2 regions of the Bacillus safensis genome follow, and region 1 is predicted to be linked to the other one. Evidence: a T-box and tRNA genes for the amino acid it is inferred to sense, from the RefSeq annotation. Region 1 holds a T-box; the other holds one or more tRNA genes.
The links. A T-box is a leader RNA that pairs with one kind of tRNA and senses whether it is charged. The one in region 1 lies ahead of alaS (alanine--tRNA ligase), so its partner is inferred to be a tRNA-Ala.
Positions count from the first base shown of each region.

Region 1 (15,607 bases):
ATGAACTTGAATTTCAATCTCCACCTCAGCATTTTCTTTGATGTCGATCACACTGTCCATATTCAGCTCTTTTGCAAGAACAGCACGCGATGCGCCTTTTCTGCCCCAGTAGTTACAAGTGTAATAGTTGGTCCCAGTCGTTTCTGTACTCCAGTGAAGATTCAGGTTCACTCCTGTTTCCTTTGCTGCCATGATCACGGCTGGGTCTCCAAAGACGACGCCGTCCACGCTTAATGAATCGAGAAAGGTTAAATAATCTCCAAGCAGCTGCACGCGGTCATTATGAAAAATCGCATTCATCGCCACATACACTTTTTTGTGATGGGCATGTGCAAGCTGAACCGTTTGTTTCACATCTTCTCTTGAAAACTCACCTGCAAGACGAATACCGTATGTTTGTTCGCCTATTAAGAATGCATCAGCTCCTGCCTCAATTAATGGCAGTACGTCTGACACGCTGCTTGGCGTCACAAGCAATTCTGGTTTCTTCATGATTGGTCACCTCTTTTTGTACTAATGGCGATCCCGTCTCCAACTGGAATAATGCACGTTTGGAAATCAGGGTTTGACATGAGCCATTGATTGTATCGATCAATTTTTCCAATTAATTGTTTTTTTCGTTTATCTTCAATTTCTTCTTCATAATTTGTCGCCACTAAGCCTTTGAATAAGACATTGTCTGTAATAATCATTCCGTCATGAGCAAGCATCGGTTCAAACAATTCAAAAAAACGCTTGTACTGCCCTTTTGCGGCATCAATAAAGATCACATCATAGGGCGCCATCGTTTGAACCGTTTTAGCCGATTCCATCGCATCACCAAAAAACACGTGTATTCTTTCTTTTAACTTTAATTCCTCAATATTCCGTGTTGCTTCTTCATAGCGCTTTGCATTGCGCTCAATCGTATAAATCTCAGCATCTGGCAGAGCTGTTGCCATTCGAATGGCGGAATAGCCAATCGCTGTCCCAACCTCAAGAATTTTTTTCGGCTTTTTCATCGAAAGCAGCTGCAGTAAAAGCTCAATGCTCACCTTTTCCATAATTGGCACATGATGCTCTTTTGCATAGATCTCTAATTGAGCGATTGCATCAGGACTTGGGTGAATTAAATGTTCAATATAATCATTTATTCGATCATCTTCGATAGTCATTATCTGTCTAGCTCCTTCATGACCTGAAAAAGAAGAGTCCTGCCTATTGCAGCTCTCTCTCTCGTCAATCTTTCGTTCATCTAAGTAAAAACAACCCGATATATTTTACCACAAAGAAGTGGCAATTGCGAACCTATAAAATGGAGATTCCAACGAAAAAAACTGCAGGCAATCTCGTATTGTCTACAGTCTTTTTCGATTCACTTGTACATTAATTGCTGCCTGTGATGTATTTCGCTTTTGCTTTATTATGTTCATTTAACGTTTTCGTAAATACGACCTCTCCATTTTTCTTCGCAAGGAAGTAAACGTAATCCGTTTTCTCTGGATGCAGTGCGGCTTTCCAAGAAGATTCACCAGCATTTGCAATAGGTCCAGGCGGCAGCCCTTTGTTGTTATACGTGTTATAAGGAGATTTCACTTTTAGGTCTTTGTAATACACGCGGGATTTATGCTCACCAAGTGCATAAAGAACGGTTGGATCAGTTTGAAGCGGCATGTCCTTTTTCAACCGGTTATAAAATACACTTGAGATTTTTGCCCGATCTGTCTTTTCTGTTGCTTCCATTTCAATCAGTGATGCCATCGTTAACACATCATGTATGGACATGTTTCTCTTTTTCATGTCTTTTTCATACGTTTTCACGTATTGATCTGTTTGTTTAATCATCGTTTCAATGATCGTTTCGAGTGATTCATCCTCACGATAAAATGGATATGTAGCAGGGAATAAATAACCCTCCAACGGATGTTTCACCTGTTTTCCTTCCACCTGTGATGTCACGGTTTTCGGATATTTTTTCATTAGTGTTTGAATAAAATCAGGATCATCCAGCTTCGCTTCAACTTCCTTCGCTGAAAAATTCGTCTGATTTGCAATAATGGCTGCAATATCAGACAGCTGTCTTCCCTCTGGAATCACAAGCTGAAAGGCGTAATCTGTCCCGCCAGATGTCAGCTTTTTGATCAGCGTGTCTGCGTCCATTGTTTGTTTTAAATGAAAATATCCCGCTTTAAAGCCGGACGCCTTTTTGTATTTTGCATAATAAGTAAAAATCGCGTCATTCGAAATGAGCCCATTTTCTTTTAAAATGCCCGCAATTTCGCGGACAGATGTCCCATTTGGAATATGAATATTAATGGTTTGTTTACTTTTTTGATCGACCGGTCCGAGTGCTGATTTAACATATAAAAAGCCTGATAATGCTGCAATGATGATGACAGCAAGGACAGATAACAGGACGATCCCCATTTTTCTTTTGAAGAATGGTCGTTTCTTTTGTTCTGAAAACATGCATGGCCCTCCTCACATCTAGCTTTTATAGTACATGATTCGACGGAGTTCGGCAATTCCTTGCTTATGCATGTCATGACAGAACTTGCCACAAAACGGCTAAACCAACGCCGCCACCGCTTCCAATAGCAGCCATGACATAGCTTCCATTCGGTAAGGCGCGCCCTTCATAAAATAATCTCACCATCATAGCAGCTCCTGACGCGCTGTAAGGATGCCCAAGGCAAAGTGCACCGCCTCTTCTATTGATCCGGTCATATGGTATCCCCAGCGTCCGGGCAATAAGTGCAGCTTTCAGCGCAAACGCTTCATTGATTTCAAATAACGCCACTTCCTCTGCCTTGATGTTCTCTTGATGTAAAAGCTTCTTGATCGCATCAATTGGTGAAGCAGCTGGAAAATGAGGATGTATCGCTGTCACAGCACTTCCGGCGTATCGTAGCATTGCCTTATATCCACTTGCTTCCGCTAGCGATCTTTCCATCACAGCGACGGCGGCTGCTCCGTCTGCTTCCTTACAGCTATTGGCGGCGGTCACAGTTCCTTTTCCCGGTAAAAATACAGGCTTTGCCCGCTTGATCAGCTTTGCCATCGGTCTTATTTTAGCAGCCGCTTCATCTATGTTCATCCCGTCAATCGAAACGATTTCTTCTGAATATGTACCATGTGTGAATGCTGCTAAACTTCTTTCCCAGCTTAAAAGGGCATAGTCATCTTGTTCTTTTCTCGTGACAGAAAATGCCGACGCGGTCAGCTCTGCTGCTTCTCCCATATGCGGATCTCCTATCCGCTCCGGTGAAAAGCGGGCTCTCTCTTTCATTGGTGATCTGGAAATGCTCTCAGTCCCGCCAGCGATATACATCGTGCCCTCCCCCGATTGAACCATGACGCAAGCTGTTCTGATCGCTTCAAGACCAGAGGCACACTGCCTGTCAATCGTCATACCGGGAACGTGTAAAGGAAGACCTGCTTCTAAGGAGGACAGACGGGCCATATTTCCACCGCCTCCGACGACATTGCCTAATATGACGTCATCCGGTGTCCTCATCTGAGACAAATGCCGAATAAGGGGAGCGGCTAATTGCTCTGGGCGATAATTTTTCAGCATCCCATTTTTGTCACCGAAGGGTGTTCGTTTTGCTTCTACGATCACTGCTTGCATGACAATTGCTCCTCCGCCCACTTTTTCATGCTCGCGCGGGCTATTTTTCCGCCGGATGTTTCAATCATTTGATCAATCACAAGCCATTTTTTTGGTACCTTGTATGCCGCCAGCTTTTCTTTAACAGCTTGTCGAACCCCCTTTATTTGCGGCACTTGCTCCAATATGGCAACAGGGATTTCACCCCAATATGGGTCAGGAACGCCAACCACAATCGACCGTTTGACCTCTGGCTGTTCATTTAGCACACGCTCAATTTCTTCTGGGAAAATATTTAGTCCTCCATAGACAATCATGCCATTCTCACGACCGCACATATACAGATAACCGTCTTCATCCAGCCATCCCATATCGTAAACTGTCAGCCACTCCTCCGGCGGTTTCTGCTCATGCAAGTAACCTGAAAAAGTCATTGGGCTCTTTACATAAATCCTCCCTGTTTCATTTGGCTGACAGACAGATTGATCGGGCCGCCTTACTTCTACTTGAATGGAGGAGAAAAGCCGTCCAACAGAAGTAGGTTTTTGCATAAAGTCATTTGAAGACAAATAAGAGACAAAACTTAACTCTGATGTGCCATAAAAATCAAAAAAAGTGACATGTGGATAGTTGGTCACGAGCTGTTCTTTTGAAGAGATGCTCCAATCTGCTCCCGATGACATGACAAGAAGCGGATTGTCTTCTCTAAAAGCTTCGATTTGCAGTAACGTTTCTGTCATTGTTGGGACAGTATACATCACGGTGATATCACCTGTCTCTAAGGCTTTCTTCGCTTTTACTGGCACAAATTTTTCTAAAAGCGTCACTGTGCCGCCAAAATATAATGTACTGATGGCACCATATAAAAAGTGAGAGGATAAGAGTGTACCTAATATAAGAGCATGATCTTGATGAGTGATTCCAAATGAAGCAGTGGTCATTCGAAAGCTCTCGATCCAAGACTGCTGACGCCTAATAAAGGCTTTCGGTGAGCCCGTTGATCCTGACGTAAACCCCATATAAAAGACAGGATCCTTCTCGGTATCGCAGCTGTTATATGGACTGTCTGTGAGAAGGCTCATTCTTTCCTTCCATTCAGATAAAGAAAGAAGCGGCATGTCCACGCTTCCCTGTTCAAATCTCTTTATCAATCGATCCTCTATAATGGCGAGATCCGCCTCACTTAACAGGAGCTTTTCGACACATTCTTCATGACTCCATCTCGGATCAAGCGGAACGGCTGTCCATCCTGAATAAGCAGCGCCCGCAAATATTTGCAAAAAAGAAGCACCATTTGATAATAAAAAAGCGATTCTTTTTTGCTGATGAACCGTTCCTTGTAACCACTGTGCTGATCTCTGCACACGTTCATACCAATCTTGATATGTAATGCTTTCTTGCTCATCTATGATGGCAATCTGATCTGGTTTCATTTCTGCATGTACTGCATAGCTTTCCGTTATTCTGTTCAAACTGCACGCCTCCCTTTATGCAGATCCCTTTTTCGATATGACATGGCCTGTATGATTTTGACCGTAAAGACAGCACACATTCCCGCTTTGATGAGATCACCTGGAAGATAAATCAAACTAAGGAAAGCCGCCTGCGAGACCTTCATATGCATCATCATGGCTTGAAAGGGGATGCCGCACATATACAAAATCACAATACTGCAAACCGCATAGATCACAAAAAGACGCAGTGCGGTTACTTTTTTCAGCCGGTTCACCCATAAGCTGATCATGAAGGCAGCAACAGGATAAGCAAGAAGAAAACCACCGCTTGGACCAAAAAAGACCCCTATCCCGCCTCTCCCGCCTGACAAAAGAGGTGCGCCTGCTGCCACAACCAAAAGAAAAAGACATAAACTGATTAGTGCTTGTTTAGGCTTTAACAGCCCCCCAGCAAGCAAAAGACCTGCGGTTTGCAATGTAATCGGTACAGGTGTAAATGTAAGTAAAATCGGCGGGATTAAGCCTAACATCCCGATGACCGCTGTCATTAACGCTATTTGCATCATATCTTGTATTTTCAATCTCCATGCTCCTCACTCAATTTATTGTTAAAAACAGAGTAAAAGGTACAATTCATTATGTCAACATAAAATCAAATTAAGTTAACATATTGATCGTAAAAAAAGACCTGTGAAGAAAGATCAAGAAGATCTGTTCACAGGCCTTTTATTTGTTCTATTCTTCGTCTTCTTGATCTAAGAACGTATTTAACGTTTCTTCAATCATGTCCCATTCTTCATCCGTTTCAATCGGCTCTAGCTCGCCATCTTCACCGTCTTCGTTCGGTGTAAAGCTTGATGCATGAATCTCAATTTCCTCATTGTCTTGCTCAGAAATTGGGTAGTAAAGAACATAAGATTTGTTAAAATGGTCGCTTTCAAAAGTAAATAGTACTTCGCAAAGCTGTTCATTTCCATTATCATCAACGATTGTAATTTGCTTTTCTCCGTGTTCCATTTGATTCACCTCATTTTAATTTAAGCTGTCTAAATACCCTTGCAGGATCATAACAGCCGCCATTTTATCAATGACTTTTTTACGCTTTTGTCTGCTCACATCTGCAGAGATGAGCATTTTTTCCGCTGCCATTGTTGACAGACGCTCGTCCCAAAGCACAACAGGAACATTGTACGTGTTTTCTAGCACTTTCGCAAATGATTGGCTGGCTTCGCCTCTAGGACCGACCGTGCCGTTCATATTTTTTGGAAAGCCAAGTACAATTTTATCTGCCCCGTATTCTGCAACGATCTCAGACAGGCGGCTGAGACCAAAGTCTCCGCCTGCTTCATCAATTTTAATGGTTTCAATCCCTTGCGCTGTCCATCCCATTTCATCACTGATCGCAACACCAAGGGTTTTCGTGCCTAAATCTAAGCCCAGAATTCTCATGTTTTACGCCTCTTTATGTGTCTCTAAGTACGATTTAACCAATTCCTCAATTAATTCGTCTCGTTCTAGTTTACGAATTAGGTTGCGTGCATCCTGATGTCTTGGAATATAAGCAGGGTCGCCTGACAGCAAGTATCCGACAATTTGATTGATCGGGTTGTATCCTTTTTCTTGGAGTGCGTCATGAACTGTAATGAGCACTTCATTCACATTGGTTTCAGCTGAATCATCAGAGAAGTTAAACTTCATTGTCTTATCAAATGAACTCACTGCTTCTTGCACCTCTCTTCCAACATTCTACTAGCAAGCTTTTTTCTAACCGCTCATCTAATACCATTATTCTACACTACATCGCCTGATTATAAAACGGATTTGACAGATTCTTCGACAGTTGCCAGTGCTTCTTCAAGCTTTTCTGGTTGTTTTCCGCCTGCTTGTGCCATGTCTGGACGTCCGCCTCCGCCTCCGCCGCAGATTTCAGCTGCCTGCTTCACAAGCTTTCCTGCATGAAGACCTTTTTCGATCACGTCTTTTGTCACTCCTGCTGAAATGTTTACTTTTCCGTTTTGAACGGCTCCCAGGACGATGACAGCTGATCCTAATTTAGCTTTTAAGTCATCAACCATTGTTCTTAAATGGTTCATGTCTTTAGCATTTACTTTTTCAGTTAATACTTTCACTCCGCCAACTTCTGTCACTTTCTCTAAAATAGAGCCTGCTTCTGCTTGGCTTAATTTCGCAAGGAGAGATTCGTTTTCTCTTTGAGCCTCTTTTAAATCTGCCTGTAATGAAGCAATCCGTTTTGGTACATCCTTCGTATTTGACTTCAGCTCACTTGCTGCCTGTTCTAAAATCGCCAGCTGGTCATTTAATTCTTCATAAGCGCCTTTACCAGTCACAGCTTCAATACGGCGTGTTCCAGCACCAATACCCGACTCAGACGCGATTTTAAACAAACCGATTTCCGCAGTGTTCTGCACGTGACAGCCGCCGCATAGCTCGATGCTGTAATCGCCCACTTGGACAACACGGACAATATCGCCATACTTCTCGCCAAAGAGCGCCATTGCACCCATTTCTTTTGCTTCAGCAATTGGTTTCAGATCAATAGCAACTGAGATACCTTCCCAAATCTTTTCGTTCACGATTTTTTCAATCTGAGACAATTCTTCTTTCGTCACTTGTCCAAAGTGAGAGAAATCAAAGCGAAGTCTGTCTTCATTCACCAATGAACCTGCTTGGTTTACGTGGCTGCCTAATACATCTTTCAGCGCTTGATGCAGAAGGTGTGTCGCTGTATGGTTTTTCACAATGCCTTTTCGAAGAGCTGATTCCACTTCAGCAGTGACCTCGAGACCTTTTTGAGCCGTACCGCTTACGACGACTCCTTCATGGACATGCTGACCGTTTGGTGCTTTTTTCACGTCTTTGATCTCAATGATGGCTTCTGCACTTTTTAGTGTCCCTTTATCAGCCACTTGTCCGCCGCTTTCCGCATAGAAAGGTGTTTCATCTAACAAGATTTGCACCGTGTCTCCTTCATGTGCTTCAGAGACAAGTTCACCATTTTGAAGCAGTTCGATAATGCGAGTTTCCGCAGTTAAATTTTCGTAGCCAACAAAGGTACTTTCCACTTTAATATCACCTAAAGCGCCGCCTTGAACCTGCATACTGCCGACATCTTGTCTCGCATTTCTTGCCCGTTCACGCTGCTTCTCCATTTCCGCTTGGAAGCCTTCTCGATCAACTGTCATGTTTTCATCTTCTGCGTATTCTTCTGTCAGCTCGACAGGGAATCCATACGTGTCATACAGCTTAAATACATCTTCACCTGAAATTTGTGAGCTGCCTTTGTCTCTTTCTTTTTTGATCACTTCTGACAAAATCGCTAACCCTTCGTTCAGTGTTTCGTGGAAACGTTCTTCTTCGTTTTTGATGACTTTCGCAATAAATTCTTCTTTTGCTTGTACATCTGGGTAGAAATCCTTCATGATCTCAGCAACAACTGGCACTAGATCATACATAAACGGACGGTGGATATGGATCGTTTTTGCATAACGCACAGCGCGGCGCAGCAAACGTCTTAATACATATCCGCGGCCTTCATTGGAAGGAAGCGCACCGTCGCTTACAGCAAAGGCAACTGTCCGGATATGGTCAGCAATGACTTTAAATGCTGTATCTTTTTCCTTCGCCAAACCATAGCTTTCTCCAGAAATGGTTTCGACTGCACGAATAATCGGCATGAAAAGGTCTGTATCGAAGTTCGTTGGCACATTTTGAATGACAGATACCATTCGTTCAAGGCCCATCCCTGTATCTATGTTTTTCTTCGGCAGTGGGGTATATGATCCATCTGGATTATGGTTGAATTCAGAGAACACAAGATTCCATACTTCTAGATAACGCTCGTTTTCCCCGCCTGGATATAATTCTGGATCGTTCATGTCGTCACCGTATGATTCACCGCGGTCATAGAAAATTTCTGTATTCGGTCCGCTTGGGCCCTCGCCAATATCCCAGAAGTTTCCTTCAAGGCGAATAATACGTTCTTCAGGCACACCAATTTTATCTCTCCAAAGAATATATGCTTCTTCGTCCTCTGGGTGGACTGTCACAGATAACAAATTCGGATCAAAACCAATCCACTCTTCACTTGTGAGGAATTCCCACGCCCATTCAATGGCCTCTTCTTTAAAATAGTCACCAATAGAGAAGTTGCCAAGCATTTCAAAGAACGTGTGATGGCGTGCTGTCTTCCCTACATTTTCAATATCATTCGTACGAATCGATTTTTGCGCGTTGCAAATACGCGGATTGTCAGGTACGACGCGGCCATCAAAATATTTTTTTAATGTTGCCACCCCACTGTTGATCCATAAAAGTGTCGGATCGTCATGCGGTACAAGTGACGCACTCGGTTCTACAGCATGTCCTTTTTCTTTAAAAAAGTCTAAAAACATTTGACGTACTTGAGCTGAAGTTAAAGTTTTCATTCAAAAATCCTCCCTTTTCATTCATCAATCTCCACACAAACGAAAAAACACCCCGCCCTATGCAAGCACAAAACGACTTACACAGGGACGAGATGTTCTCGCGGTACCACCCTGATTATAGACAAATTCGTCTATCACCTTCACATCCGATAACGCCGGAAGAGAGCGGCAGTGTTTATCTGCACTCGGGACTAGCTTCCGTTAAAGGTCTGATAAGGCTTTTCACAGCAAATAAAGCCTCTCTCTGCAACAGCTTTTTAACGTACTCGGGTCCGTCATTGAATTTCAATATGTATGAATCGAAATTATTATAGACAACTCGGCTCGTCTTGTCAATGAACGCTTCGCCTCATCAGGATATATTGCACAATGATCACCCTGATAATCGCAGCTGCTGGTACGGCTAAAATCATCCCAATTAAGCCAAACAGCTCCCCTCCTGCAAGCAAGACAAGCATAATGACGACAGGATGCATATGAAGGCTTCGCCCTACAATGATCGGGCTGAGGACATTGCTCTCTAAAAATTGCAGCACCGCTACTGTGATCAATACAATGATGACCGATTTCACTGAGATGGTAAACGCAATAAAGATGGCAGGAACTGCGCCAATTATCGGTCCAAAATACGGAATCACGTTCGTTGCTCCTATCAGCATGCCAAGAACGAGCGGATACGGGATATGGAAAAGCCAGAGCACAATGGCTGCTGCACCCCCGATTAAAGAACAGACAAGCAGCTGCCCTCGAATATAATCACCAAGCGATTCATCCACTGCTTTGACAAAGGCATGCCCCCTCTTCCTAAATGATGGCGGCGTTAAATACCATGCCGCCCGCTTCATCGTGTTCATGTCTTTTACCATATAAAAAACAAGAAAAGGGATGAGTGCTGCAACTAAAACGTAATCAAATAAAACTTTACAGCTAAGAATCATCCGCTCAGCGCTATTGGCTGCATATGTCTCCGATTGAACAATGAAGCGGTCCAAGCGGTCGTGAAGTCCGTCAGGCCAGTGGCTCGTATGATGATGAATATGTGATAAAGCGCCATTATACGTTTCCGCGATGACAGGAATTTGTTCTGACAGCTCATTTAACTGTGCGATCATAACAGGCGCTCCTTTATAAACCGCAAAACCAATCCCGCCAAAAAACAGGACATAGATGAGTAAGAGACTGATTGTTCTCGGCAGCCCTCGTGCATGCAGTCTTTCGACAATAGGATAAAGCAGGTAAGAAATAAAAATGGCGATGAGAAGCGGAATGAGAACCGCCTTCAGCAATACAAAAACAGGCATCCATAACTCGTCGAGCTGCAGTAAAATGAGCAAGGATGCAAGGACAAGCAGGACCCCTGCAGCATATATCAGAAATTGGATCGGACGTTTCTTCACCTTTTTCACCTCTTTCCTTATTGTTTAACCATTTTCTGCAATTATCCACGTAAATAAAATTTGTCCTAACTTTGTTAAAAATGAATACACATGAAACATACAGCTCCATCCAAAGTCACTGTTTGCAGTAAAATCTCGTCAGAAAATATTCCATTATTTACTTCTTTTTACACAAGCTGTGCTAGAATCCACTTTAGCTTTAGCCAATGAAACACAAGAGGAGGTTCTTCATGATCACATTCGAAGAAGTCAACAAGCATTATGGCCAGTTCCATGTACTTAAGGACATTAACCTACATATTCAAAAAGGGGAGGTTGTTGTGATCATCGGTCCTTCAGGGTCTGGTAAAAGCACGATGCTCAGGTGTATCAATCGTCTTGAAAGCATTGATGCGGGAAAAGTTCTCGTCAACCAAGTGTCTGTTCAGCATCCGAAGACCAACATCAATCTTGTCAGGCAAAATATCGGAATGGTCTTTCAGCATTTTCACCTCTATCCGCATAAGACGGTGCTTGAAAACATTATGCTTGCGCCGATGAAGGTCAAAAAAGTAAGCAAGGAAGAAGCAAAGGAAACAGCTGAATTTTATTTAAATAAAGTCGGCATTCCTGAAAAGGCAGACACCTACCCTTCACGACTCTCTGGCGGACAGCAGCAGCGCGTTGCCATTGCAAGAGGGCTTGCGATGAAGCCGGAGGTGATGCTTTTCGACGAACCGACATCTGCACTTGATCCAGAGATGATCGGCGAGGTATTAGATGTGATGAAGCAGCTGGCCCGTGAAGGCATGACCATGGTTGTCGTCACACATGAGATGGGCTTTGCCCGCGAAGTGGCCGACCGCATTGTCTTTATTGATGAAGGCAGAATTCTTGAAGAATCAACACCGGCTGCATTTTATGAAAAACCGCAAGAGAAACGCGCTCAATTATTTTTAAGCCGTATATTAAATCACTAGGGGGAATGGTTTGATGAAAAAAATGAAACGCTTTGGCCTGATGCTCTTTATGACTTGCTGCATTGCCGCTTTGGCTGCTTGTGGATCAACTGAAAAAGGGTCAACTGATGCAAAACAAGGAAGTTCTTTAGAAACCATTAAGAAAGACAAAAAAATCATTTTCGGTGTAAAAAATGACACACGTTTATTCGGTCTAAAAAATCCGAGCAGCGGTGATATTGAAGGATTTGATATTGACATTGCAAAAGCCATCACAAAGGAAATACTCGGCGATGAAGGAAAAGCAGAATTCAAAGAAGTCACATCTAAAACGAGAATTCCTTTACTTCAAAAAGGAGATATTCATGCGATTGTTGCGACCATGACAATTACAGAAGAACGTAAAAAAGAAGTCAATTTCTCAGATGTATACTTTGAAGCAGGACAATCACTGCTTGTGAAAAAAGGAAGCGACATTCAATCCATTGATGATCTTAAAAAAGGAACGAAGGTACTGGCCGTAAAAGGCTCTACTTCTTCTCAAAATATCCGTGAGAAAGCACCTGAAGCATCCGTATTAGAATTCGAGAACTATCAGGAGGCTTTTACAGCATTAAAATCAAACCAAGGGCAAGTGCTGACAACTGATAATGCGATCTTATTTGGTATGGCAGATGAGGATTCAAATTATGAAGTGGTCGGCGGCACCTTTACAGATGAGCCTTATGGCATTGCTGTGAAAAAAGGAGATCAAGAATTAACAGATGCGATCAATAAAGCCTTAAAAACGTTAAAAGACAATGGAGAGTATGACAAGATTCTTAAAAAATGGATCAAAGAATAGCATTTGATTCGTCAAGATCAATGCCTCAGGTGAGCCGCTCCTTGGCTCCCCTGTTGATCAGGAAGGAAGTGAACTGATTGCTGCGGTTTTCCATTCTCACTGAAAACGTTCATCTTTATTTAGAAGGCTTTAAATATACCATTGGTGCAAGTGTCAATGCTCTGATTGGAAGCTTTTTGATCGGTACACTCATTGCCATTATGAGAATTGCGCCACTCAGGCCGCTCAACTGGTTAGGGACGGCTTACGTGGAATTTATTCGGAATATTCCGTTATTATTGATCACCTTTGTTTTCTTCTTTGGTTTACCAGTGCTGGGTATAGTAGCAGATGGTTTTACTGCTGGAACGATCGCTCTTGCCATTTATACCTCTGCCTTTATTGCTGAAGCCATTCGTGCAGGGATACAAGCTGTGCCGCTTGGACAAATGGAAGCAGCCCGTGCTTCAGGTCTGTCATATGGCGGGACGATGCGGTATATCATTTTGCCGCAGGCGATTAAAATCGTCATTCCCCCTCTTGGGAATCAATTTATTAACCTTGTCAAAAACTCCTCTATTTTAGGTGTCATTGCAGGGTTTGATCTTATGTATCAGGGAGACCTCATTGCGTCTAGAACATTTGTGACGTTTGATGTCTACATCTTTGTCGCCATGTTCTATCTGCTATTAACTATTCCGCTCAGTCTAGGTGTTGGTTATTTAGAAAGAAGATTAGCAAGAAGCCACTAGAAAGGAGGAAACATCATGGATTTTATAGGTGCCTACCAGCCTGATCATCTCGCCTTTTTACTTGAAGGATTTGCTGTCACCTTAAAAGTGGCTTTTATTTCCATCATTTTGAGCTTTATCATTGGATTAGTCGTTGGCACATTGCGGTTCGCTCAAATTCCGGTTTTATCAAAAGTGCTTGCGGTTGTTGTAGAAACCATTCGGAACCTGCCGCTTTTACTGATCATCTTTTTCACATATTTTGCATTGCCTGAAATCGGCATCAAGCTGAGCATCACAGCATCTGCTATTGCAGCTTTAACCGTGTTTGAATCTGCGATGCTGTCAGAAATTATTCGGAGCGGCCTTAAATCAATTGATAAGGGTCAGATCGAAGCAGCCAGGTCTTCTGGTTTAACCTATATTCAAACATTGAAAATGATTATTATGCCGCAGGCCCTGCGCCGAATGGTGCCGCCAATTGTCAGTCAATTCATATCCCTTTTAAAAGATACGTCGCTTGCTGTTGTCATTGCGCTTCCAGAATTATTACATCACGCACAAATATTAAATGGGCAAAGCCAATCCTATTTACTGCCGATATTCCTATTGGCAGCTATGATGTATTTTGTCGTCAATTTCAGCTTATCTATTCTTGCAAGACGATTAGAATACAGGCAGGCATAAAATGAACATCCGCTCTTGACGGATGCCTCAGCGTAAAGACCGGTTTGCGATCACGCTAAAAAAACAAAGGGCTAAAATGAAGATCATTTTAGCCCTTTTTGTTTACATCATTCTCATAACACGTTTTCTTAGCTTTTTCATATCCCGCTTTGATGGCATATCATATCGGCTTGCAAAGTGATATGCGAGTGCACCTGCACCAAGCGTTAATAGTGAAGAAGTCATTTTGCCCATTCGAAATTCCCCCTTAACACTTATAGTTGAATTGAACGTTCATCGTCACTAAACAGATCATCTAAGCTACTTAGTGTCCCGTCTTCCTCCACTTGGTGTGTAGATATTTTGCCTTTTGACAGCGTCAATTCAATAAAACAGCCCCAGCAATAATATTGATTGACCCCAATTTTTCCGATGTCTTTACATTTGCAATTTGGGCAAATGAGCATAATCAGCACCTCTTTACGTTCGGTTTAGAACCAGTGCTTCCTTTTGAACGTTCATCAAGGTTCCGGCAGCCTGCAGCTGTTTCCGAATCCCTGATAGCTCTGTAAAGAAGCCGTCCGAGAGTTCATATGCTACGATTGTGCCCGAATTTGAGCAAAAGTATACATCTTCCAAAATGCCTAAATTTTCACCATCAGGCGACTGCATCATTTTCTTTTTTAATTTTGAAAATAACAAGAATGGAGCAGAGGAATCCATGCCCACTCCCTCCTGACAGCTCACATACAAACCTTTATCTGTCAGCTGATCAAAAGCAGAGAATGGAACGAGTGCACAGTCTTTCTTTTTCCCCTCTAACACATATCCTCCGCAGCTGCCTCCGGCTAAAAAGCAAATATCTTTTATGGAACCAAGTGATTGGGACAGCTCATCTGTATAGATCGTCATTCCTTCAAGTTCTCGGCATGTTCTCAAAATGTGCTCAACCACCTTTTGCGGAACAGTCTTATCGTGTGCGTTTGCTTCATGACTCATACGAAGAAATGGCTTCCATGAACAGATTGGGAGAAGTTCTTTTCATACTAAAAGGCTTCCATATGGAAGCCTTCTACTCATGCATAAAATCAAATGGAGTGATTCCCTCCATGCCAATATTTGCGTCATGTACGCTAAACGGAAGCTCTTTTTGGAGCGCTTCAAGTTCTGCATCCATGATTTGTTCGGTTTGCACTAGCCGCATCGTTAAGGACGTTTGTCTAAGGGAATCCTCATTGTTTTTCACGCCCCATTCCAGCGCTGATTCCTCGCCGCACAGTATTAAAAACTTTTTACTGCGTGTAATGGCTGTGTACAGCAGATTCCGCCGAAGCATTCGGTAATAGCTCCTGACGACTGGCAGCACAACAATCGGGAATTCACTTCCTTGTGATTTGTGAATGGAGCAGCAATAAGCATGGGTAAATTGATGAAAATCCTTTTTTGTAAAGGTGATTTCATTCCCATCAAAGGAGATCACGGCCATGTCTTCTTTTTCTGTATTTTCTTTTGCATAAAAAATCGAGACAATTTCGCCGATATCGCCGTTAAAAATGTTGTTCTC
Region 1 is NZ_CP154909.1:2,370,220-2,385,826, forward strand. Features, by position in the region: gene AAYR28_RS12190 (peptidase U32 family protein) at 1-492, opposite strand, end outside; gene AAYR28_RS12195 (O-methyltransferase) at 489-1,154, opposite strand; gene mltG (endolytic transglycosylase MltG) at 1,366-2,448, opposite strand; gene AAYR28_RS12205 (acetyl-CoA C-acyltransferase) at 2,522-3,610, opposite strand; gene AAYR28_RS12210 (acyl-CoA synthetase) at 3,598-5,061, opposite strand; gene AAYR28_RS12215 (biotin transporter BioY) at 5,058-5,624, opposite strand; gene AAYR28_RS12220 (DUF1292 domain-containing protein) at 5,779-6,060, opposite strand; gene ruvX (Holliday junction resolvase RuvX) at 6,076-6,492, opposite strand; gene AAYR28_RS12230 (IreB family regulatory phosphoprotein) at 6,496-6,762, opposite strand; gene alaS (alanine--tRNA ligase) at 6,852-9,488, opposite strand; T-box leader at 9,569-9,776, opposite strand; gene AAYR28_RS12240 (AI-2E family transporter) at 9,821-10,885, opposite strand; gene AAYR28_RS12245 (amino acid ABC transporter ATP-binding protein) at 11,116-11,844, shown strand; gene AAYR28_RS12250 (transporter substrate-binding domain-containing protein) at 11,858-12,667, shown strand; gene AAYR28_RS12255 (amino acid ABC transporter permease) at 12,745-13,398, shown strand; gene AAYR28_RS12260 (amino acid ABC transporter permease) at 13,414-14,064, shown strand; gene AAYR28_RS12265 (YrzQ family protein) at 14,167-14,298, opposite strand; gene AAYR28_RS12270 (hypothetical protein) at 14,319-14,510, opposite strand; gene AAYR28_RS12275 (PRC-barrel domain-containing protein) at 14,524-15,042, opposite strand; gene recD2 (SF1B family DNA helicase RecD2) at 15,116-15,607, opposite strand, start outside.

Region 2 (15,607 bases), 340 kb from region 1:
TCTAACCCGCTGCCCTTATCGGGCAGGGAGACAGTGTCAGGTGGGCAGTTTGACTGGGGCGGTCGCCTCCTAAAATGTAACGGAGGCGCCCAAAGGTTCCCTCAGAATGGTTGGAAATCATTCGCAGAGTGTAAAGGCACAAGGGAGCTTGACTGCGAGACCTACAAGTCGAGCAGGGACGAAAGTCGGGCTTAGTGATCCGGTGGTTCCGCATGGAAGGGCCATCGCTCAACGGATAAAAGCTACCCCGGGGATAACAGGCTTATCTCCCCCAAGAGTCCACATCGACGGGGAGGTTTGGCACCTCGATGTCGGCTCATCGCATCCTGGGGCTGTAGTCGGTCCCAAGGGTTGGGCTGTTCGCCCATTAAAGCGGTACGCGAGCTGGGTTCAGAACGTCGTGAGACAGTTCGGTCCCTATCCGTCGCGGGCGCAGGAAATTTGAGAGGAGCTGTCCTTAGTACGAGAGGACCGGGATGGACGCACCGCTGGTGTACCAGTTGTTCTGCCAAGGGCATCGCTGGGTAGCTATGTGCGGACGGGATAAGTGCTGAAAGCATCTAAGCATGAAGCCCCCCTCAAGATGAGATTTCCCATTCCGCAAGGAAGTAAGATCCCTGAAAGATGATCAGGTTGATAGGTCTGAGGTGGAAGCGTGGTGACACGTGGAGCTGACAGATACTAATAGATCGAGGACTTAACCTATATTCTAATGTGAAGCATGAACATTGTTATCTAGTTTTGAGAGAACATTCTCTCCATCAGGTTTGGTGGCGATAGCGAAGAGGTCACACCCGTTCCCATACCGAACACGGAAGTTAAGCTCTTCAGCGCCGATGGTAGTTGGGGGTTTCCCCCTGTGAGAGTAGGACGCCGCCAAGCTTCTATTAGGATCAGTTCCAGTCGGAACTGGTCTTTTTTGTGCAAGTTGAGGGTACATACATTCACTTGTTTGATAAAAGATCGTGGCTTCATTTTATGTCCACAAGCAGCGTGTGAAATACTTGGATATAAAGAGAAAAAGAGTCTATCGCATAAACCATTATCTATAAAAAAACAATAGAGAGACAGAGTATCAGCTTATATAGGGAAATTAAAAATGTATAAGCCTCTATGATTTTTTATAAATGCTTACGGCTAAAGAGATACATATATCATTAAAGTATAAAAATGAGGGACTGCTAATATTTCTGAAGGAATCGAACGTTTTAAAAGAGAATATAGAAGAGAGAAGTTCAGCTGCAAAACGTGGAACAGCAGCTGTTTGAATAGGAGAAATGACGATCATTTGTTAAAAGAAATACGCAATGAAAATTGAAATAAAATTTTTTTAATATAGCCTTTACAAATGATTAAAACCTGTATATAATAATCTTTGTCGGATCGAGAGATTCCTACATAGTGGAGGATTAGCTCAGCTGGGAGAGCATCTGCCTTACAAGCAGAGGGTCGGCGGTTCGAGCCCGTCATCCTCCACCATATTTATTCTTACATAATGTTAGGATAGATAAAGCCGGTGTAGCTCAACTGGTAGAGCAACTGACTTGTAATCAGTAGGTTGGGGGTTCAAGTCCTCTTGCCGGCACCACTTTCATATGGTAAGATAGACAAGTCGCTTTTAAAGCGAGCCATTAGCTCAGTTGGTAGAGCATCTGACTTTTAATCAGAGGGTCGAAGGTTCGAGTCCTTCATGGCTCACCATGTTTCATGCGGGTGTGGCGGAATTGGCAGACGCGCTAGACTTAGGATCTAGTGTCTTTATGACGTGGGGGTTCAAGTCCCTTCACCCGCATTGCCAAATAAAATAAAGAAATCCTGTAATGCGGAAGTAGTTCAGTGGTAGAACACCACCTTGCCAAGGTGGGGGTCGCGGGTTCGAATCCCGTCTTCCGCTTATACCATCCACGCCGGGGTGGTGGAATTGGCAGACACACAGGACTTAAAATCCTGCGGTAGGTGACTACCGTGCCGGTTCAAGTCCGGCCCTCGGCATTATAAATAAGCGCCCGTAGCTCAATTGGATAGAGCGTTTGACTACGGATCAAAAGGTTAGGGGTTCGACTCCTCTCGGGCGCGCCATTAAGATCGGGAAGTAGCTCAGCTTGGTAGAGCACTTGGTTTGGGACCAAGGGGTCGCAGGTTCGAATCCTGTCTTCCCGACCATCTTTTATGGGGCCTTAGCTCAGCTGGGAGAGCGCCTGCCTTGCACGCAGGAGGTCAGCGGTTCGATCCCGCTAGGCTCCACTTTTTAAAAGATTATTTTGATCATGGCGGTGTAGCTCAGCTGGCTAGAGCGTACGGTTCATACCCGTGAGGTCGGGGGTTCGATCCCCTCCGCCGCTATAAAGGACCTTTAGCTCAGTTGGTTAGAGCAGACGGCTCATAACCGTCCGGTCGTAGGTTCGAGTCCTACAAGGTCCACCATCTATACGGAGGAATACCCAAGTCCGGCTGAAGGGATCGGTCTTGAAAACCGACAGGGGTGTCAAAGCCCGCGGGGGTTCGAATCCCTCTTCCTCCGCCATATTTTTTAAAACCCATATCATCGCGGGGTGGAGCAGTTCGGTAGCTCGTCGGGCTCATAACCCGAAGGTCGCAGGTTCAAATCCTGCCCCCGCAACCAAAATGGTCCGGTAGTTCAGTTGGTTAGAATGCCTGCCTGTCACGCAGGAGGTCGCGGGTTCGAGTCCCGTCCGGACCGCCATTTTTCAAAAGAATACTTGGCTCGGTAGCTCAGTTGGTAGAGCAACGGACTGAAAATCCGTGTGTCGGCGGTTCGATTCCGTCCCGAGCCACTTTTATCAAAATATTCATAGTATGGCGGTTGTGGCGAAGTGGTTAACGCACCAGATTGTGGCTCTGGCACTCGTGGGTTCGATTCCCATCAATCGCCCCATACATATTTTTGCGGGTGTAGTTTAGTGGTAAAACCTCAGCCTTCCAAGCTGATGTCGTGGGTTCGATTCCCATCACCCGCTCCATTTGTATATCTGTTCATGGGCCTGTAGCTCAGCTGGTTAGAGCGCACGCCTGATAAGCGTGAGGTCGGTGGTTCGAGTCCACTCAGGCCCACCATGACCTTCCGCAGTAGCTCAGTGGTAGAGCTATCGGCTGTTAACCGATCGGTCGTAGGTTCGAATCCTACCTGCGGAGCCAAATGGAGAAGTACTCAAGTGGCTGAAGAGGCGCCCCTGCTAAGGGTGTAGGTCGCGTAAGCGGCGCGAGGGTTCAAATCCCTCCTTCTCCGCCATTGATCTGGCCCGTTGGTCAAGCGGTTAAGACACCGCCCTTTCACGGCGGTAACACGGGTTCGAATCCCGTACGGGTCATTTTTAAAAGAGATCTTGTCAAAGATCTCTTTTTTATTTTCTCCAAACGAAAGACCGCATCATGGCGGTCTTTTTTTACATATTCATGGAATAGATCGTATAAGACAAGTATGTGGCAAAGAAGCCCCATAAGACATAAGGAATCAGTAAAATTGGAACGACTTTGCTTAGTTTACGTGAGACGATGACAAGTGCAAGTGCTGTCAGTGCGACGAGCAGGCAGTCGATTGTAGCTGCAAACAAATCCTTTTGTGTAAATTGAAAAAAGCTAAAGGCTTGATTGAATACATAATTTAAAAGAAAAAGAATCCAAAATGGTAATGTAATTTTTTGAAATCCATACTTTCCATAAATGATCGCTGCGGACAATGAGATGAGTGCAAATAAGACAGCCCACACAGCAGCAATGACACCGCCACCAGGCGTCCATTCTGGTTTATTCAATGCGTCATACCATTCTCTGTCGATGGGGAACAAGAATCCGGCAATAGAGAATAGTGCGTATGTAATAAAGAAGACGACAATCGCCCAAATGATACTTTTTCTAGCCATCAAGAATCTCCTCCAATCAAATTCACTCTTAAAATGATTTCCCAATAATTACATGATATAAACATAAAGCCCCCAATATGAGGGGACTAATGATTTTCTTCTGTATAAGGTTCTTCCTCGTACGGTTTCAAGTCACCAAATACCGTCATGACACCTTCTTCGTCTAATGCTTCTTCATAGGCCTCGTGTGCTTTGTTCGGATACACCTTGCTGGCTTTTCCTTCAATATCAGCAGCTGCGAATCCTTCGTAGTCCTCCACATAATCTTCATCTTCTGATTGTGTATACACATCATCGTATGTTAGAGGAGGGAATTCCATATCAGAGGGGGTCTCAGAGTTTCCGTAGCGTTCTACGTCTTGGTAGGCATCCTCTCCATCGTACGCAGCACTTTCTTCATTTTCAAATTGTCCCGCGGGAGGACTTAATAAATCCTCTTCAATCGGACGGTTTTGTGAAACGGTCTGTTCTTTTGAATGCTCTGTGCATGTGACGGCAGTAGGCAGGGCTTCTAAGCGTTCCTTTGGAATAGGGGCTTTACAGACCTTGCACAGACCATAAGAGCCGTCTGCAATGGCTTGGAGTGCTTCATTGATGTCTAACATATGTTCATGATCCAAGCTGTTTAAAGCAATATCTTTCCCCCGCTCGAACAGCTCTGTCCCTTGATCACCCGGGTGGTTATCATAGGCAGACAATTCACCGATCGAATCGTAAGGAAAGGATACTTTCTGTTCATCGTCATGGCTTTTGGCTTCAAGTTCTTTCTTTTCATCGAGAAGGCGCTGCTTCAAATGATGTAATTCGTCTTTAGACAACAAAGCGATCATCCTTTCATATCAAACATATTGTTAGTATGAGCAATTTTGTATGTAAGACTAGTTCCAATTTGAAGCAATTCCTTATTAAAAAACGCCTGCGGCTGCAGGCGTTCTTTGTTACGCGATATAGTATTGTAAGATCAAAGCGATCGTCAGCAGAAAACCAAAAAATGTATTGGTTTGAGCTGTAGATTTCATGGCATTCATTAATTCAATCGGTTTTTCTTTTTGTTTAAACTCTTTAATGGCTGTATAGGCTTTTGGCACACTGAGTAATACAAGAAGACTCCAAAGGCCGACGATATCTGTGAAGATATAAACAAAAATGAGTACATATGATACCAAAAACATGGAAAGTAAAATGTTCACTGCAGCTTTGCGTCCAGCAAGAATGGCAAGTGTTCTTCGTCCATTTTCCTTGTCCCCGTCTAAATCACGGATATTGTTTGACAGTAAGATGGCACCAACTAAAATAGAAATTGGTAGTGAGACGAGAACAGCTTTAGACGTCAGTGTGCCTGTTTGGATATAGAAACTAATCAGGATGATTCCTAATCCCATAAAAGCACCTGAAACAAGTTCTCCAAACGGTGTATATGCAATTGGTACAGGGCCGCCAGTATAGAAATAGCCTGCTGCCATACAAATAAGACCTATTAGTGCAATCCACCAGCTAGACATCATGCAAATATATACCCCAAGTAATAAAGAAACCGCAAATAGTGCATAAGCAAGGGTGAGGACTGTCTTTGGCTTCACACCGTTTCTTACAATGGCTCCGCCGATGCCGACAGATTTCTCGTTGTCCAGCCCGCGAACATAATCAAAGTACTCATTAAACATGTTTGTTGCGATTTGGATAAACATAGATGCGAACAGCATGGCTAAAAATAGCCCACCATGTATTTGACCACTTGGAAGTGCTAAAACAGTTCCTAAAGTAACGGGAATAAATGCCGCTGTTAGTGTATGCGGTCGTAGTAAATTCCACCAAATTCGCCAGTTTTTATCAGGCTTTATTGGTGAAAGCTGATCTGATATCGATTGATGCTGCATAAAATATACTCCTTTAAATAAAAAAATACGTACACGTCCAAATTCCAGTTTAGCAAAGTTCAAAAAGGTGTCAATATATTGATGCGATGAATCGGGAAAAAGATGTTTGCTAATCGTTGCCATATCGAAGGAAAGCTTGATTTTAGAAACAGGTCCTGCCATTTTACCTTAGATGCTCTCGTTTCAATAAGCAGGAGCGAAAAAATCTTGAAAGCGTGATATAATAAGGATTCGAGGTTTTAAAAGCTGTTTTCTTTACTAAGTTCATCTGTTAAGGTTTATAATAGAAAAGCAGGTCATTCGACATATTCGAATGTTCATGTATTTTTTCATTATGGGTTTTATTTTTTTATGTTATTTCATGGATTTTGGAGGAATGTATCATGGTGACAACAGTGCAAAGTACTTTCCGGCAGGAAGCGCTCGCGACATTAGAAGAAGCGAATAACGTCAACCATGCTGTTTTGATAAGCTACTCCAGAAGAGTTGACGATCTGGATCCTCTTGCCTTTTTCCAAAGCGGCGAAGCGGATTTTTTAGGCGAGCGGTTTTTTTGGTCTGATCCAGAAAGCCAAATGATATTTTCTGGACTTGGCAGAGCGGCCGTCATTAAATCATCTGAGCAAGGCAAGGAACGATTCGATATAGTCCATCAAGAATGGGAACAGCTAAAGCAGCACATGTTCCATTTTCATGATGAGAAGGAGTTAAAGCAAGCGGCTGTTGGTCCGCTTTTATTTGGAGGATTCTCGTTTGATCCGCACGAAGAGAAGGCGCGTCATTGGGAAGCATTTGGCGAGGCTCATTTTTTTGTGCCATCGATCATGCTGACTGTTTCAAAAGAAGGCAGCTTTCTTACGATCAATGAGTGGAAGCAGGTGGACGGGAATGTTCATCAGCTTATTCAAGAATTAGAACAAAAGGCCTCTCGTTTCGAGACATTGCCAGTACGAACTGGTGGACAAGCTGAACTTGTTCATATGGAAGAGCTGGATGTGAACGAATGGATGAAGGCGATCCAAGAAGCGACAGACCACATTCGTGCAAACGAATATGAAAAGGTTGTTTTAGCAAGAGAAGTCTTGCTTCACTATAAAAATCAAATTGAACTTGCTCCACTATTAGCAGAATTATTAAAGCATCAAACAACGAGTTATGTATTTGCAGTTGAACAGGGAAGACAAGCATTTGTCGGAGCAACGCCGGAACGCTTAGTGAAAAAAAGCGGCGGAGAGGTCTTTTCATCCTGTTTAGCAGGTTCCATTGTTCGCGGAAAAGATGAAGCGGAGGATCACGCATTAGGCGAGGAACTGCTGCATGATGAGAAGAATTTGATTGAACATCAAATTGTCGTCAATATGATTGAGCAAGCATTTAAAGCGAATTGCCTTCATGTGCATAAACCAAATCAACCAAGTCTTTATAAAACAAAAAACATTCAGCATTTGTTTACACCGATTGTGGGAGAAATTAAAAGCAGCTGTTCCCTTTTTTCATTAATTGAGCAGCTTCATCCGACGCCGGCACTAGGCGGATATCCGAAGGAAAAGGCTATAGAAGTGATTCGTGAAATCGAACCGCTTAAGCGCGGCTGGTATGCAGCGCCGGTAGGCTGGATTGATTCTCAGGATAATGGAGAATTTGCTGTAGCCATTCGGTCAGGTCTTATTGAGGAAGATCATGTTCGTTTATTCGCTGGCTGCGGAATTGTAGAGGATTCCCTTGCAAAGCAGGAGTATGAGGAAACACAAGTGAAGTTAAGACCAATGCTGTCTGCTCTTGGAGGTCATCCTATTGAATAATCACATCATGACAACATATATAGGCAGATTGATGGATGAATTCGTCCAAGGTGGTGTGAAAGAGGCAGTTGTCTGTCCAGGTTCTCGTTCAACTCCGCTTGCGATGCTGGCTCTTGCTCATCAAGACATCCATGTCCATGTTTTAGTGGACGAACGGTCTGCTGCTTTTTATGCGCTTGGTCTTGCAAAAGCAAGTCAATCACCAGTGCTGCTTATTTGTACATCAGGTACAGCAGCTGCTAACTTTTATCCAGCCATTGTAGAGGCGCATTATTCTCGTGTACCTCTTATTGTTTTAACTGCTGATCGGCCGCACGAATTGAGGGAAGTTGGAGCACCTCAAGCGATTGATCAGCAATTCTTATTCGGTAAGTTTGTTAAATGGTTCACAGACTTAGCATTGCCAGAGGAAAGTCAAACAATGCTGCGATATGTTCAGACAGCAGCTGCGAGAGCAAATCACATGTCGATGCAGGAGCCAAAGGGGCCTGTTCAGATTAATGTACCTCTGAGAGAACCATTGCTTCCTGATCTGTCTATTGATCCTTTCGCGAGAGAAGAATCAGACACGAAAAAGGTATTAGCATCAGGTCAGACATTCCCAAATGATCGAGTGATGTCTGAAATCGTAACCGTCATGAACCATTCCAAAAAGGGACTGATTGTGGCTGGTGAACTTCATACACAGGAAGAAATAGAGGCAGTTTTACGCCTTTCGAAAGCTCTGCATTTACCTATTTTAGCTGACCCGCTGTCTCTTTTGCGCAACGGACATGAGAATAAAGAGCTAATTATCGACGCTTATGATTCTTTATTGAAAGATGAAGCATTGCAGCAGCATCTATTACCGGATATGATCATTCGTTTTGGACCGATGCCTGTATCTAAGCCCTTATTCAAGTGGCTGGAAAAACATGCGGAAGTGAAGCAGATTGTTGTAGATGCAGCCGGAGGTTTTCGTGATCCTGGGTTAAGTGCTTCATACGTCATTGAAAGTACTGTGTCTGCTTTTGTAGAAGCAGCATTAAATCAAGCAGTACAACGTAAAGAGACAAGTTTCTTAAACTGCTGGCAGAATGTTAATTCTTCATTCAGAACGCATGCAGCCCGCTATTCAGATGAGGATTTGTCCTTTGAAGGGAATGTGTATCGTCAGCTTCAGCACCTCTTGCCAAAGGAGAGTGTCCTTTTTATCGGAAATAGTATGCCGATACGTGATGTAGATACATTTTTTGAAACTCAGTCCAAGCCTTTTCGAATGATGGCCAATCGCGGAGCAAATGGCATTGACGGCGTTGTGTCCACAGCACTTGGCACGTATGCAGCATTGAAGCAGCCAGTCACTTTAGTCATTGGAGATTTATCATTTTACCATGATATGAACGGTCTGCTTGCAGCTAAGCTGATGGACATTCCGCTGACAGTTGTTTTGATAAACAATGATGGGGGAGGTATCTTTTCTTTCCTTCCGCAGGCGTCTGATGAACCGTATTATGAAAAGCTCTTCGGTACGCCGACAGGACTGAATTTTGAGTATGCATCGAAGTTATATGGGGGAACCTATTCGAAACCGGCAACGAAACAAGAGTTACATGATGTGTACATGGCGCATATCGATGAACCTGGTCTTCATTTAATTGAAATTGAAACAGATCGTCATTCCCGTGTAGACAAGCATCGTCAAATGATGGATGACATATTGGAAGAAGTGAAAAAAGAATGCCTTCTCTCATCATAAGAATGCGTGATGGGGTAGCGTACGAAGTGGTGGACCAGAACCCTTCGGCAGCAAATGCTACACTATGCTTACACGGATTCACTGGAAGTGCAGCGTCTTGGACGTTCTTGAATGCTTATTTGGAGAATACAAGACTGATTCAGGTCAGCTTGCTCGGACATGGGCGTACGGACTCGCCAGAAAGTGTGAGAAGATATGCAATGTCTCAGCAGCTGGCAGATCTTGTAGAGATTTTAAACCAATTGAAGCTTCACAAAGTGAATATTCTCGGATATTCTATGGGAGGACGTATTGCTTTATCATTTGCCGCTCGTTATCCAGATCGTGTCAATAAATTGATCCTTGAGAGTACGTCTCCTGGGCTTCGCACTTTTAAAGAGCGGATGGCAAGACTAAAGCATGATCATCAGCTTGCTCAAAAGATTAGACATGAAGGCTTAGTGAAGTTTGTGGATTTTTGGGAAAGCATTCCTTTGTTTGCGTCTCAGAAAACTTTATCAGCTGAAAGGCAGACTGAGCTGAGAGAGGGAAGACTCAAAGCCAATCCTCTTGGACTGGCTCGCAGCTTAGAAGGAATTGGAACAGGTTCACAGCCGTCTGTTTGGAAGGCGTTAAAGCATATTCATTTGCCTGCTTTGTTCATTTGCGGAACGCTTGATGAAAAGTTCTGCCATATCGGCAAACGTATGCAGCAGGAGCTGAAAGGAAGTCAATTCATTTTGGCTGAGCATGCCGGGCATACAGTTCATGTGGAACAACCACATTTTTTTGGTAAAATAGTAAGTGAGTTTATTTTAGAGCAAGATTAGAGGAGGAAATATTGATGGCTATTGAATGGCAAACAGAGCGTCAGTATGACGAAATTTTATATGAAACGTACAATGGGATCGCAAAGATTACGATTAATCGTCCACACGTACATAACGCGTTTACCCCAAAGACTGTTAGTGAATTAATTGATGCATTTTCACGGGCTCGTGATAATTCAGAAGTTGGTGTAATTGTTCTTGCAGGTGCTGGCGGAAAAGCATTCTGTTCTGGTGGAGACCAAAAAGTTCGCGGCCATGGCGGTTATGTAGGAGACGATCAAATTCCACGTCTAAATGTATTAGATTTGCAGCGTTTGATTCGTGTCATTCCAAAACCAGTTATCGCAATGGTAGCAGGTTACGCGATTGGCGGAGGACACGTTCTTCACGTTGTGTGTGACCTGACGATTGCAGCAGATAATGCGATTTTTGGACAAACAGGTCCAAAAGTAGGCAGCTTTGATGCTGGTTATGGTTCAGGCTACCTTGCACGTATTGTTGGTCATAAGAAAGCAAGAGAAATCTGGTACTTATGCCGTCAATACAATGCACAAGAAGCGCTTGATATGGGACTTGTTAACACAGTTGTCCCATTAGATCAGCTTGAAGAGGAAACGGTGAAGTGGTGTGAGGAGATGCTAGAAAAGAGCCCGACTGCTTTACGATTCTTGAAGGCTGCATTTAACGCAGATACGGATGGATTAGCTGGAATTCAACAATTTGCAGGAGATGCGACACTTCTTTATTACACAACAGATGAAGCAAAAGAAGGACGCGATTCCTTTAAGGAAAAACGCAAGCCGGACTTCGGCCAGTTCCCGCGTTTCCCTTGATTCAATGATATCAATGAACAACAGCTTAGTGCATCAGACTAAGCTGTTTTCTTTTACAAAAAGGAGGTGTCATGATGAAGCAACCTAATTGGCTGCTGCACCGTGCCTATTTAACGCCAGATCGAGTCGCACTCATTTATCAAGAGAAGGAGTGGACATTTCACGAATTAGCTCAAGAAGCGGAAGTGCTTTCAAATAGACTTGCTCAGGCATCATTGAAAAAAGGGGAAACGGTTGCGCTTTTGATGAACAATCATCCTCATATGGTGATGCTTGTACATGCCTGTTTTTTATTAGGGTTAAAAATTGTGCTATTGAATAATAAGCTGACAAAAGCTGAAAGGCGCTATCAGCTAGAAGATGCAAAAGCCGCGGCGTTATTAACAGAATCTAGTTATGCAAGCGATCATGAGGGTGATTTACCCGTTTATACAATGGAAACTTTACCTGAACCAGGGCAAGGCCATATCAACAAGATCGAGAGTGAATTTGATTTGAATGAAACAGCGACCATCATGTATACATCTGGGACAACAGGACGTCCAAAAGGGGTAGAGCAAACGTATGGCAATCATTTTCATAGTGCTGTTTCTTCTGCACTGAATCTGGGTCTCAGAGAGGATGACCGCTGGCTCATTGCCCTGCCTCTTTTTCATATTAGCGGCTTATCTGCTTTATTTAAGTCTGTGATATATGGAATGACAGTCGTGCTTCATCAGAAGTTTGACGTCGATGAAGTAAAGGATTCTATTGAACGGCATCGTGTGACGATGATTTCCGTTGTGCAGACGATGTTATCTCGTTTATTAAGCAGATTGGCAGAATGTCCATCTTCTTTGCGCTGTCTTTTATTAGGAGGAGGCCCTGCGCCTTATGCGATGCTCCAAGAAAGCAAAGAAAAGGGCTTTCCTGTCTTTCAATCGTACGGGATGACGGAAACCTGTTCACAAATTGTGACCCTTGCGCCCGAATTTAGTGTAGAGAAGCTTGGTTCAGCGGGAAAACCTCTTTTTGGGTGTGAGCTGAAAATTCAAGATGGTGATCGCATTTGCCGTCCTTTTGAGCATGGCGAAATTATAGTGAAAGGTGCAAATGTGATGAAAGGATACCTTTACCGTGAAGAAGCGACCGCGGCTGCCTTTGATGAGGGCTGGCTGAAAACGGGTGATATTGGCTATGTGGATGAGGAAGGGTTCTTATTTGTGCTTGACCGCCGTTCAGATTTAATTATTTCTGGCGGAGAAAATATTTATCCTGCGGAAATTGAAGCGGTTCTGCTAACACATCCGCATGTAAAGGAAGCCGGAGTAACGGGTATGTATGATGATAGGTGGGGAGAGGTACCTGCTGCTTTCCTTGTAACAGATGATAAGATACCGGAGAATGAGCTCTATGCTTTATGTGGGTCGCATTTAGCCAAATATAAATGGCCCGCCGCTTTTCACTTTGTGGACGAGCTGCCAAGAAATGCGTCGAATAAATTGCAAAGGCACAGACTCAGATCAAAGGGGTTTTCAAATGATTCAAATTGAACGAGTAATTTTATATCATGTCACGATGAAGCTTAAACAGCCATTTACAACAAGTCTTGGAACCATTTCAGAGCGTGAGTTTATTATTGTTGAAGTAAAAGATCAGACAGGATTGACTGGATGGGGAGAAGTATCTGCTTTTTCTTCTCCGTGGTATACAGAAGAAACAATTGAGACTTGCTATCATATGCTGAGGGCTTTCTTTATCCCGAACGTGCTGACGCGCACCTTTACACATCCTTCAGAAATCCCTGACAGTCTGTATCATTTTAAAGGCAATAGGATGGCGAAAGCAGGCATTGAAGCGGCTGTTTGGGATATTTATGCGAAGCGTGAGAATAAGTCTTTACGCGATGTATTAGGCGGTACAAAAGATAGAATACCATCTGGTGTTGTGGCGGGGTTAGGCCCAATTGACGATATGCTTGAGCAAATTCAGCAATTTGTTGATCAAGGCTATCAGCGGGTGAAGGTGAAAATTAAACCGGGACAAGATATTGGACTTCTTCAAAAGATCAGAGAGTCTTTTCCTGATCTGCCATTAATGGCAGATGCAAACTCTGCTTATGAATTAAAAGATATTAGCAAGCTTAAGCAGCTCGATGATATTCGTTTATTAATGATTGAACAGCCTCTAGCTGCAGATGATATTGTGGACCACCGCCATTTGCAAAAGCATTTAAAAACGCCGATTTGTTTAGATGAAAGTATTTGTTCTTTAGATGATGCTAGAAAAGCTGTAGAGCTTGGCAGCTGTCAAATTATTAATGTGAAGCCTTCACGAGTTGGCGGACTGACAGAGGCTCTTAAAATTCATACGTTCAGTAAGGAGAATCAAATTCCGTTATGGTGCGGAGGGATGATTGAAACAGGTATTTCCCGAGCGCAGAACGTGGCACTTGCTTCGCTTCCTCAATTTACGATTCCCGGTGATATTTCAGCTTCGTCAAAATTTTGGGAGCAGGATATCATTTTTCCTGAAATTAAGGTTGAAAATGGGTTTATTGAGGTGCCTCGCTCCCCAGGAATGGGCGTGGAAGTTGATTACCAAGCGCTCCGTTCGTTTTCAGATAAAATCGACGTGTTTACAAAACATGATTTTGTGAGATAAAAACGAAGGAATCACCTTTTGTATCCACAATAGAATCTAGGTATAGTGAGAGAAAGTTTTTCCTTCCTGTCTGAACAAAAAAGAAAGAGCGATGATCCGCTCTTTCTTACTCTTCAACCAGCTCGCTGTCATAAGCAAGCTGTCCGATATACTGATGAATTTCATTTGGCATGTTTGATGCATGTCCATATTCATAATCCCAAAGATTTAAAAAGGAGTGAGCGGCTTGGTGGAATGCGTCTTCATCCGCGTCATGAATTTCGTCAAAAAACGTTTGAAGCAGCCGATCATGTTTCAAAATGAAGCGCCTCCTTTAATGAGACTTAAAGGTCTTGTGGTTTAAACGTTTTACAATCCGTTTCTTCGCTTTTCTCAGCCGTATTTCCTGTGTGGCTGACGACATAGATTGCATCTGCACCACAGCGGTTTCCAGCATTCCAATAGGAACAGTTATTGACTTCACAAAGGATTTTTTGACTCATACAGATGACCTCCTTTTGAGTATGTCTTTCATCTATAATGTAACCGAAATGAAGCTCGTCCATTCATGTTAATCTTCCTGACGAATATAGCGCTTATCCTTCATAAATAATTTCCAGAAGAAATAAAATCCGGGAAACAAGATGATAAAACCTACAATATAGGTGATAAATAATGCCCTAAATGTGACAGGGTCTGTAAATCCAGACATGATTGTAATATCTGGATAAGCCATGTAAGGCAAATGGGCACGTCCATACACATAGCTTGCTAAGAAATATTGAATGGTAATCGCAATGACGGCAAGGCGTGGTCTTCCTTTCCGGTGCTTAAACCGGCTGTTTGGTAAAAATAGAGCCAGTCCTGCGAGCAGAAACATTAGGAGAGATACAAGAAGAATAGGGATGTTCTGCATCATTTTTGTGAACAGCCAATTGGCCTCGCTTCGTAATGTCAGCATGATAAAAAAGGCCATCATAAGTGAAAGTGGACCCGTAATGAGCGCTCCTCTTCTATAAATGCTGTAAGCTTCATCTTCATCAGCTACATTAGAGAAATCAGCTAAAAGCAAGGACGAAAGGAAAAGGGTGCTGAAAATGGCAAAGCCGACAAAAGAATAGACATTTGCACTTGTAAAGACCAGTCCAAGATCTAATGAGTAGGCGTTGTTCTCCTGAAAGATAAAGCCACCATGGGTGATTGGGAGAACCATGATCAGGATGGACGGAATGATAAAGCCGCTGATCCCTGAAATATACGTCACCGCTTTTCGGTATTTCTTAGGCAGTGAATGAGAAAACACGAGAAACCCGCTTCGCAGTGCAAGAAGTAATAATATGATGCTGCCGGGTATTAATAAAACGGTGCCAAGTACAAAGGTCGCACCTGGAAACAGGCTGAACAATGCGACAACGATGGCGACAATAAAGACGTTTGTCACTTCCCATGTTGGAGAAAGGTACTTATTTGCGATATTAGCGGCTTTTGTTTGTTCTCTATTCATATAAATCATCGACCAAAATCCTGCTCCGAAATCCATTGATGCCATCACTGCATAGATAAAAACGAATCCCCATAAGATGGTGATTGCAATGAGCGCATCAGTTGTAACATCCATTTGCATCAAGATCGCTCCTTTTTTAAGATTCTGTTAACCGTAGGTCTTCTTCAATCGTATTTTTTCTAAAGTAGTACGTCAGCACAATAACGGTTGCTATGCCTAAGATGAGATAGACAATGGCAAAAAGGATAAAAAGTGTTCCGATCGAGCCAGATGATGTGACAACCTCGGAGGTTTTGAGCATTCGATAAATGACCCATGGCTGGCGGCCTGTACAAGCAAAGATCCAGCCAAATTCAATAGCCAAAAGACTAAGAGGCCCGCCGAATAAGTAAAGAAAAAGAAGCCACTTCGGAAATTTGTCCCGTTTTAAAATTTTACGGTAAAGCAGGGCTAATACCGCAAATAGAATGAGCACCGATCCAATAATGACCATGCCGTTAAATAATGTGTGTATAAATAAAGGCGGCCACTCGTCACGAGG
Region 2 is NZ_CP154909.1:2,712,203-2,727,809, reverse strand. Features, by position in the region: rRNA gene AAYR28_RS14075 (23S ribosomal RNA) at 1-705, shown strand, start outside; rRNA gene rrf (5S ribosomal RNA) at 767-882, shown strand; tRNA gene AAYR28_RS14065 (tRNA-Val) at 1,404-1,479, shown strand; tRNA gene AAYR28_RS14060 (tRNA-Thr) at 1,513-1,588, shown strand; tRNA gene AAYR28_RS14055 (tRNA-Lys) at 1,626-1,701, shown strand; tRNA gene AAYR28_RS14050 (tRNA-Leu) at 1,710-1,792, shown strand; tRNA gene AAYR28_RS14045 (tRNA-Gly) at 1,823-1,894, shown strand; tRNA gene AAYR28_RS14040 (tRNA-Leu) at 1,907-1,992, shown strand; tRNA gene AAYR28_RS14035 (tRNA-Arg) at 2,003-2,079, shown strand; tRNA gene AAYR28_RS14030 (tRNA-Pro) at 2,087-2,163, shown strand; tRNA gene AAYR28_RS14025 (tRNA-Ala) at 2,172-2,244, shown strand; tRNA gene AAYR28_RS14020 (tRNA-Met) at 2,270-2,343, shown strand; tRNA gene AAYR28_RS14015 (tRNA-Ile) at 2,348-2,424, shown strand; tRNA gene AAYR28_RS14010 (tRNA-Ser) at 2,432-2,524, shown strand; tRNA gene AAYR28_RS14005 (tRNA-Met) at 2,547-2,623, shown strand; tRNA gene AAYR28_RS14000 (tRNA-Asp) at 2,628-2,704, shown strand; tRNA gene AAYR28_RS13995 (tRNA-Phe) at 2,723-2,795, shown strand; tRNA gene AAYR28_RS13990 (tRNA-His) at 2,821-2,896, shown strand; tRNA gene AAYR28_RS13985 (tRNA-Gly) at 2,908-2,981, shown strand; tRNA gene AAYR28_RS13980 (tRNA-Ile) at 2,999-3,075, shown strand; tRNA gene AAYR28_RS13975 (tRNA-Asn) at 3,082-3,156, shown strand; tRNA gene AAYR28_RS13970 (tRNA-Ser) at 3,160-3,250, shown strand; tRNA gene AAYR28_RS13965 (tRNA-Glu) at 3,258-3,329, shown strand; gene AAYR28_RS13960 (TspO/MBR family protein) at 3,405-3,881, opposite strand; gene AAYR28_RS13955 (TraR/DksA C4-type zinc finger protein) at 3,968-4,702, opposite strand; gene AAYR28_RS13950 (1,4-dihydroxy-2-naphthoate polyprenyltransferase) at 4,820-5,758, opposite strand; gene AAYR28_RS13945 (isochorismate synthase) at 6,142-7,560, shown strand; gene menD (2-succinyl-5-enolpyruvyl-6-hydroxy-3-cyclohexene-1-carboxylic-acid synthase) at 7,553-9,298, shown strand; gene menH (2-succinyl-6-hydroxy-2,4-cyclohexadiene-1-carboxylate synthase) at 9,280-10,107, shown strand; gene menB (1,4-dihydroxy-2-naphthoyl-CoA synthase) at 10,122-10,940, shown strand; gene AAYR28_RS13925 (o-succinylbenzoate--CoA ligase) at 11,012-12,472, shown strand; gene menC (o-succinylbenzoate synthase) at 12,459-13,583, shown strand; gene AAYR28_RS13915 (hypothetical protein) at 13,690-13,881, opposite strand; gene AAYR28_RS13910 (DUF1540 domain-containing protein) at 13,907-14,065, opposite strand; gene AAYR28_RS13905 (cytochrome d ubiquinol oxidase subunit II) at 14,134-15,180, opposite strand; gene AAYR28_RS13900 (cytochrome ubiquinol oxidase subunit I) at 15,203-15,607, opposite strand, start outside.
Region 2: it has a tRNA-Ala gene. The T-box ahead of alaS (alanine--tRNA ligase) is inferred to sense a tRNA for this amino acid. The anticodon was not compared.